Regions from separate parts of the Shewanella sp. 38A_GOM-205m genome, predicted to be linked through region 1. Evidence: predicted binding sites of a transcription regulator. Region 1 holds the regulator's gene; the other holds the start of a gene.
What was found. Region 1 encodes sigma-54, which starts transcription at its own class of promoters, with help from an activator protein. Its sites were predicted from a motif close to GTTGGCACGNNNNTNGNNT; they were not measured.
Positions count from the first base shown of each region.

Region 2: the regulator sigma-54 is predicted to act here: its motif matches at 1,037-1,055, upstream of N512_RS0114580 (YccF domain-containing protein).

Region 1 covers NZ_JADP01000003.1:247,916-252,359, forward strand. The annotation lists gene lptC (LPS export ABC transporter periplasmic protein LptC) at 1-174, shown strand, start outside; gene lptA (lipopolysaccharide transport periplasmic protein LptA) at 161-694, shown strand; gene lptB (LPS export ABC transporter ATP-binding protein) at 691-1,419, shown strand; gene N512_RS0104250 (RNA polymerase factor sigma-54) at 1,515-2,978, shown strand; gene hpf (ribosome hibernation promoting factor) at 3,010-3,297, shown strand; gene ptsN (PTS IIA-like nitrogen regulatory protein PtsN) at 3,300-3,743, shown strand; gene rapZ (RNase adapter RapZ) at 3,740-4,444, shown strand, end outside.
Region 2 covers NZ_JADP01000025.1:68,996-73,439, reverse strand. The annotation lists gene N512_RS0114590 (1-aminocyclopropane-1-carboxylate deaminase/D-cysteine desulfhydrase) at 1-811, opposite strand, end outside; gene N512_RS0114580 (YccF domain-containing protein) at 1,123-1,530, shown strand; gene N512_RS0114575 (alpha/beta fold hydrolase) at 1,596-2,372, opposite strand; gene N512_RS0114570 (M14 family zinc carboxypeptidase) at 2,365-3,393, opposite strand; gene N512_RS0114565 (substrate-binding periplasmic protein) at 3,446-4,210, opposite strand.

The DNA of each region.
Region 1 (4,444 bases):
CTGAAAACCAGTTATGTGGAGCTGGATCTGGACACCATGATCATGACCTCAGATCGCGAGATCCTGATCGAAGGCAAAGACTTTAATATCAAGGGATCCGGCCTGTACGCCGATCTCAATGCTCAGCAAGTGAAGCTGACCAGTCAGGTGAAAGGAACCTATGAAACCAAGTAAGCTTTTTATCGGTGCCCTCTTGTGCATCACAAGCCTGTCGGCAGTGGCCATTGAAGAAGATCTGCTGCAAAAAGTAGAGATCAGCGCCGCTAATCAGTTTGCCGATATCAAAAACAAGCGTGTGGTATACGGCGGGCCTGTCACAGTCACCCAGGGCAGTTTAAAACTGCTGGCCGATGAACTCACGGCTTACACAGAAGACAAGAGTGGCGAGCGGATCCTGGTGGCCAAGGGCTCACCCGCTACCTATACCCAGAAACTGGAAGACGGCCGTCTGGCCAGTGCCAAGGCCAAAGAGATCCACTACAACATAGACAGTCGTATCATGACCCTGCTGGGCCAGGCCAAAGTAGAACAAGACGGCAGCGAAGTGACCGCAGAGAAGATAGTCTACGACATCAACAAGCAGCAGCTGGAAGCGGAAAGCAGCGGCAAAGGCCAAGACAGGGTAACCACTGTTATCCAGCCGGAAAACTATCAGGATCTCAATAAGAAAGAACAGCAGCAGGAGCCGCAATGACCAGCACCCTGACGGCACAGAATCTGGCAAAGAGTTACAAGAAACGCAACGTCGTCAAAGACGTCAGCCTGTCGGTCAATACCGGCCAAATCGTGGGGCTGCTGGGCCCCAACGGGGCAGGCAAGACCACCACCTTCTATATGGTGGTTGGGTTGGTACAGAGTGACAAGGGCCGTATCTTCATTGACGACGACGAGCTGACCTTGGATCCCATGCACCTGCGTGCCCGTAAAGGCATAGGCTACCTGCCACAGGAAGCCAGTATTTTCCGCAAGCTGTCGGTGCATGACAACATCATGGCCGTGCTGCAAACCCGCAAAGAACTCAACAGCGACGAGCGCGAGGAACAACTCGAACAGTTGCTGGAAGAATTCCATATTACCCACATACGTGACAGCCTGGGGATGTCCCTCTCCGGCGGAGAACGCCGCCGAGTGGAAATCGCCCGGGCATTGGCCGCCAATCCACAGTTCATTCTGCTGGATGAGCCGTTCGCCGGTGTGGATCCCATCTCAGTTATCGATATCAAGAAAATCATCGAACAGCTTAAATCCCGCGGTTTGGGGGTGCTGATCACAGACCACAATGTTCGCGAAACACTCGACGTTTGTGAGCGAGCCTACATAGTCAGCCATGGGCAGTTGATCGCCGAGGGCACACCCGCTGAAATCTTGGACAACCAGCAAGTGCGCGCTGTGTACTTAGGCGAACAATTCAGGCTATAGTTAGGATCATGTCATCCGGTGGCAATTCCGGGTATTATAGTTTGTTATTATTGAATTTTTTCCTTGAAAAATAACGAGTAGGGATTAGCGGTATAATGAAAGCGTCACTCCAGCTCAAACTGGGTCAACAGTTGACCATGACACCTCAGTTGCAACAGGCTATTCGCCTGCTGCAACTGTCGTCCCTTGAGCTGCAGCAGGAAATCCAGGAAGCCTTGGAAGCCAACCCTCTGTTGGAAATGGCCGAGGACAACCAGGATGACGCTATCGACGACAACCACAAGGAAAACGACGCCGGCGAGTTGAGCGCCAAGCAGGAAGATGGTTCCACGGTAGAAACCTCAGAGGCATTGAACAATGAGTCTATGCCGGATGAATTACCTATGGATACCACCTGGGACGAAGTCTTTACCGCCGCCAGTGCCTCCGGGCCGGCCATGGGCCGTGAAGATGATATGCCCTTCCAGGGGGAAACCAGCGAAGGGCTCTATGAACATCTGGAATGGCAGAAGAACCTGACCCCGTTTTCCGATACCGACGACGCCATTGCCACCGCCATTATTGATGCCATCGACGAGCAGGGTTATCTGACCCAGAGCACAGAGGAGATCCTCGAAGCCATGGGCAACCCTGAGATTGAGCTCGATGAAGTCGAGGCAGTACTCAAGCGGATCCAGCACTTCGATCCTGTCGGCATCGCCTCCAGAGATCTGCGCGAATGCCTGCTGATCCAGTTGCAACAGTTCAACGCCGACACCCCGCATCTGGCCGACGCCCGCTTGTTGATTGACGAACATCTGGATCTCATTGCCGCCCGCGACTTCCGCACCCTGATGCGCAAGACCAAGCTCAAGGAAGATCAGCTGCGTGAAGCCATCAACCTTATCCAGAGTCTCAATCCCCGCCCCGGCTTGCTGGTGCAGCCGATGGACGAGGAATATGTGATCCCTGATGTCAGCGTCTGGAAGAAAAACGGCCGCTGGGTAGTAGAACTCAACCCGGACTGTATGCCCAAACTCGGGATCAATCAGCAGTATGCTGCCATGGCTCGTAGCGCCCGCAGTCAATCAGACAGCCAGTTTATTCGTGGTCATCTTCAGGAAGCCAAATGGTTTATCAAGAGCCTGGAGAGCCGCAACGAAACCCTGCTCAAGGTGGCCAACTGTATAGTGCAGCTCCAGCAGGGATTTTTTGAATATGGTGAAGAGGCCATGAAACCCATGGTACTCAACGATATTGCCGAGGCGGTCGAGATGCATGAATCGACCATCTCCAGGGTCACCACGCAAAAGTATATGCATACCCCCAGGGGAATATTTGAATTGAAGTACTTCTTCTCCAGCCATGTCGGCACCGAAGATGGCGGAGAATGCTCTTCCACGGCGATCAGGGCTTTTATCAAGAAGCTCGTGGCAGCGGAAAACCAGAAGAAGCCTTTGAGCGACAGCAAGATGGCGCAACTTCTGGCAGAACAGGGAATCAACGTTGCAAGACGCACCATAGCCAAGTATCGCGAGGCTATGATGATACCACCGTCGAACCAGCGTAAGAGTTTATAAATCCACAGTTGGAAATTGGAGGAATCTTTCTATGCAAATCAACCTGACAGGACATCATATCGAGATCACCGACTCACTGCGTGACTACGTGGAAAGTAAGTTTTCTAAACTTGAACGCCATTTCGAACAGATCAATAATGTGCATGTTGTGCTCAATGTACAAAAACTGCAACAGATAGCCGAAGCCAAGATCCACCTCACAGGCGGCGAAGTCTATGCAACTTCTGAACATGCCGACATGTATGCCGCCATCGACGTTCTGATTGATAAATTGGATCGTCAGGTCATTAAACACAAAGAAAAGCTGACAAAACACTAACGATGGAACTGAGTACCATCCTGCGGCCGGAGTGCACTACCTGTGCCACTCCGGGCAGTAAGAAAAAGGTACTGGAGCTGATTAGCGATCTCGCTAGCGCCCAGTACCCCACCCTTTCCTCTCAAGCGATTTTTGAAAGCCTTTTGGCCCGCGAAAAGATGGGGAGCACAGGTATAGGTAATGGTATTGCGATTCCGCATGGCAGACTACCGGACATTACAGAGCCGATTGCCGTGCTGGTAAAATGCGAAGAGCCTATCGCCTTCGATGCCATAGACAACCAGCCGGTGGACATACTGTTCGCTCTCCTGGTGCCCGCAGATCAATGTCAGCAACACCTGAGTACCCTATCCGCCATGGCTGAAAAGCTCAGCGATAAGGCGATACTCAAGCAGTTGCGTAAATCCAGCGACGAAACAGAACTCTATCAGGTGATCACAGGATGAAACTCGCCATAGTCTCAGGCCGCTCCGGTTCCGGAAAATCCGTTGCCCTCAGGGTACTCGAAGACCTGGGTTACTACTGTGTGGATAATCTCCCCCTGCCCATGATTGGCAGCCTGTTGGAAAACCTCCGAGGCAGCAATGATCTGGTCGCCATCAGCATAGATGTGCGCAATATGCCGGATCAGGAAAAGGTGCTGGAACAACAGTTGGCGGCCTTGCCGGAAAACACCCAACTGACCAGCTTCTTCCTCAACGCCTCCGATAAAGTGCTGCTGAAGCGCTACAGCGAAACCCGCAGACTGCACCCCCTGTCCAAGAGCAAAGTCTCACTGCAGGACGCCATCAAGCTCGAAGGCAAGCTGCTGGAACCCATGTCGAAACTGGTGGATCACTACATAGACACCTCGGCGCTGAACATCTATGAACTCAGTGACACAGTGCGGGAAATTCTGCTTGGCAGTGTCGATAAAGAACTGGTGATCAACTTCGAGTCGTTCGGCTTTAAGCATGGTATGCCTCAGGAAGCCGACTTCATGTTTGATGTGCGCTTTCTGCCCAACCCCCACTGGGAGCCGGCGCTCAGGCCACTGACCGGGCTGGATGAACCTGTGCAGGAGTTTCTCAGCCGCCAGCCACTGGTGAACAAGTTTATCTGGCAGATAGAAAATCTGTTGGAAACCTGGCTGCCGCACCTGGAACGC
Region 2 (4,444 bases), on a different contig from region 1:
CCAGTTCTTGCCAAAGTTGGTAAAACTCGGGGTAACACTTGCCAAAATGATACTTGCGTTCGGGTGTAACAATAGTTGGATGCAATGCCTCATCGGGCGATAACTCAAGCAACTGGGTCTTGAGGTAACTGTCTCCGCCGACCACGGCGCAAGTCAGCACTTCAATATCAGCCTGTTGCTCACAAAAATACTTCTGTAGAAACAGTGCCGTTGTACCTGTCCCCGATGGCAAAAACAGCTTGAGGTTATGGGTAGCCTGTTGCTGCTGCCACTGTAAAATCTCGGCGCCCAACTGAGCCACGCCGTATTCGGCATAACTACAGCGCCCCCCTTCGGGAACAAACAGGCTGTGCTCACACTCAGGCACAATATGCTGCCTGACAAAGTCCTCCAGGGTCATGCCGGTCATCAACTCGGCCTTGGGCGTATTCTTTACAGCAATCACCCGTGCGCCCAATTCCAACGCGGCGCGATAGTTACCCAGGGGTTGCTGCTGCAACCATTCCGGCAGGTGATCCACATAAAAGTCCAGCTGCCAACCTTTGAGTTCGGCCAGCGCCGCCATAGAGTAGAGTGAGTTGGCCTGGGCCGAGCCATAACCTATCAGGCGCTTGATACCGGGAAAGTCGTGGTCGAGGAAATAACGGAACTTGCGCGCCTTATTACCACTGAAACTGGGATGAAGCAGATCATCGCGCTTGATAAACAGCTGATGACCTCGAAACTCAAAGGCTTGAACTGGGGTTTTATCCAGTTTGAAATCGGTTAAAGACATGGCACTGGCGATATATTTCAAGGCTAAGGTGTGCAAGGGATGGCTATTGTATGTGTTTGCCGCCAAGGAGGACAGGATTCAGGCCACAAATCCTCACAGGCACCAGTTGGCTTTATGCCGACTAAGTGATGGCTTGGAGGCTAATCCATTGCGGCTCCCCTCTGTGATGATTATCGCCACTTATTGGTATAAATCACCAATCGCCGCCATCCGCCTAGGCTCAGAAATAGCAATATCCAATATTATTCAACAGGTTATAATTATGGCATGCTTCTAGCTAATAATCGAAATATCCAAAGCTTTACAGCAAAACTGTGTGGCTGATCCGCCATTTAAAGGAGCACTCAATGGCTATTTTGCGTCTTATTTTTAATATTGCCTGGTTTATTCTTGGCGGCTTTGTCATGGGACTGGCCTGGTGGTTTGTCGGCTTACTCTGTTTTATCAGTATCATAGGTATCCCATTCGGCCGCGCCTGCTTTGTCATAGGTGAACTGGCATTCTGGCCCTTCGGTCAGGAACATATCAGCCGCGACAGGCTCTCTGGCCGCGAAGACTTGGGCACCGGCGCCCTGGGTATGGTCGGCAACATTATCTGGTTCCTGCTGTTCGGGATTTGGCTGGCGATAGGCCACCTGACCCACGCCCTGGCCTGCTTTGTCACCATCATAGGCATACCTTTTGGCATTCAGCACCTAAAACTGGCCTTGCTCTCTTTAACGCCCATAGGCAAGACAGTGGTCGCCTCTCATTAATCACAAAGCCCAGGTCGGATATCTGCTTCGATTTCGACCTGGGCTCAGGCTTTACCCAAACAAGTCTAAGGCGTTTGTCGACTCAAACGCTGCACCAACTCCAGCAATAACTCAGGCCTATCCAGCGCCACATCATGCCCGCAGCGGCAAAAAGGAATCGGCTTTTGCCGATATTTGGCCGCCAGGCGAATGCTGCACTTAGGCGAAACCAGGCGATCATCACAGCCATAAACAATGGTTGCCGGCACCCACAGCTTAGCCGGGGAGCGAAAGCGGGCCGAGGCAACAATTTGTCGCAAGCCATTGGCGAGTGTGGTTTTGGCCTCAAGCGCCAGTTGGCTCCAGAAACGGCACAGAGACTTGTCTTTGGCATGAGCAAGGCTGGTAAGCGCAAGAATCGTCGCCTCGCGCCATTGAATGCCCTCGCCTTTGACTCTAGCGCACAAGGCTCGTAGCAGGGCTTGCAGCCGAAATCTCTGATACCAAGGCGAAAGATCGGCGGCGCTGCTGTTGAGCAATAACAGCCCCTCAAGCTGAAATCCCTTTTGGCGGCCGGCTTCAGTGTCATTTTTCCCGGCAAGTGTCATGGCCACCATGGCGCCCATGGAGATAGCCAATATTCGGCATTTACCCACCTTGCGTCGCAGCAGTTCATCTGCAACAAAGTCGGCATAATCCTGAATATCCCAGGGACTGGTATCCGCCACCCTATCGCCATTTCCAGGCAGATCGATGAGCTCCACCCTAAACCCCGCCGCCAGCAGATTATCGGCAAAGGCCTGCCAATGACGTTTATCGCGCATCAAGCCGCGGATCAACACCCAGGTTTGCTGCTCAGTCATGACTTGGTTTCTCCGCCGCTTGTGGATACCAAAAGTTTCGTGCCTGATAATCCAGGTGATGCCGATGAAGTTCAGGCAGTTGCTCCAGTACCTGAGCATACCCCACATCGAGCAAGAACTGCATCAGGGTAAAGTGGCGCCGTAAAATACGCTGCAGCCTGTGCTGCTTTTGAGGGTTGAAATAACCGGAGAAACGCAGCAATTGCCTGGGGTTCTTTTTGACCCAGGCCCAGGAGCCCATTTCCAGCGTTAAGGGCAGGAAAGGCACTTGGGGGTTACAACTGACCAAATAATCCCAAATATCACCGTGGGTGCGATAGAAGCGACTTTGGGGCGCAATATGATAGTGACAATGATGGGGGTAGCTCATTTCGAACAACTGCTTTAGATGATACACCTCCCCCAGGCGGGCAAAAGGCGTGTCCTTACAGGCAAAGGGAAACCAGATATGATCCACCAGGCCAAAACCTGAGTGAGCATCGAGCACAATCAAGCTGCTGCCGCGGGCCATAAGTTCATTACTGTAGTCAATAATCGCCTTGGTCTCGACTTCCAGCTGACTGCTGCGGCCCCGATACCAGGGAAGATGGCGGGAAAGCCGTTGACCGCCGACCATAAAAGTCACTGAGCCGCGGGCATCTATGGGAGCATTGCGCATCAAATCGACCCCGTTGCCATTGGCGCGGGTTCCCCTGATAAGGCCGATGGGATTCAACACAGGTACAAACGCCAGCCGTATCTGGGTTAACATCAACTGCAGATGCTTATCCCAGCTGCAGCGGGTCAACAGGCTGCCAAGAAGCGCCAGTATCACCTGGCTGCCGATACGTTCAACCCCGTGAACACCGCCGACGAACAGCACTGTGGGCACCCTGGCGTTTGGGTTCCCCAGTTCCAGCGCCCGCACATCGAGCGACTTACCGGCAAAGCTGACTTGGGCCAAAGACCTGGCGTTCAAGTGTTGCTGGTATTTATGCTCCAGTTCGGCAAGCAGTTCAAGCTCATAGGCACTTTCTGTCACAGACCCGTCCATCTGGGGTAAAGTGCTCAATTTAACCGCTTTGGATGACAACTCAATGATACTTTAAGTGTTGCTCCAATATGCTCTTGGCATCAATTCGGGCCAATCCCTGGTCGAAAATATCCCGCCAACGTTGCCCCTCTTCGGAATTTCGAAAAGCCACCAGCAAGCCCTTGCTGGCCAGCAATTGCCGATTCAGTTTAAGCTTGCCTTCCAACTCCTCCATCCCCTTTTGCCGCAGCAGGTAACGATAAACATTGGCGTCGATCACCACGGCATCAATTCTGGCGGCCGCTAATTTGCGAAGGTTTTGTTCATCGGAATTGGCCAGCTCAAAGGGTTGCCGGCCTGAGTCCATGGCCCGGTCCAAGCTCTCGGTATTAACATAGCCCTTTACCACTCCGAGCTTGTAACGCTGCAAGTCCTGCAACTGTTGCCAGCTCACTGGCCGCTGGGATTGTTCCACCAGTGCCAATTGACTGAAGCCAAAGGGCTTTGAAAAGATAAACTTATCGCTTTGGTGATAATACTCGGGAAAGTAACCTAGATAGGGTGAACCAGGCATGTCTGCCAATTTAACCGCCCGGCTCCAGGGGTAGAAATTGACTTTGAGGTCATGGCCCATGGCGGCGAGTGCTGCCTTGACCACGGCAACACAAGCCCCTTGTTGTTCCAGCATCTGACCAGTGTAGGGTGGCCAATTAAGCGAGCTCAGTTGCAGAGTATCGGCGCGAGCCACAGGGCTGCCACTATAAAGTAACAACAGGAGGACGAACAGCACGGGCCAGCCGAAAAAGGTGATTGAGGTTCTTGCCATAGTATCACTCCGTTTGCCAAGGCCAATCCCATAAGCATTCAGGAAGTTAACAGAGTATAGCTTGTCGATGTCAGTCAGCCACAGGCTCTAATAAGCGCTGCCAGGAAGATAAAAGTATCGCCCTCAGCACACTTTTACCCAAAGCGTGATGCAGGATGAAAATGTGAGAAAAGTCGATTCAGACAAGATAGCTAAAGCAAGAGGTAAAAACCGCGGCAATCATCACAAAAAATC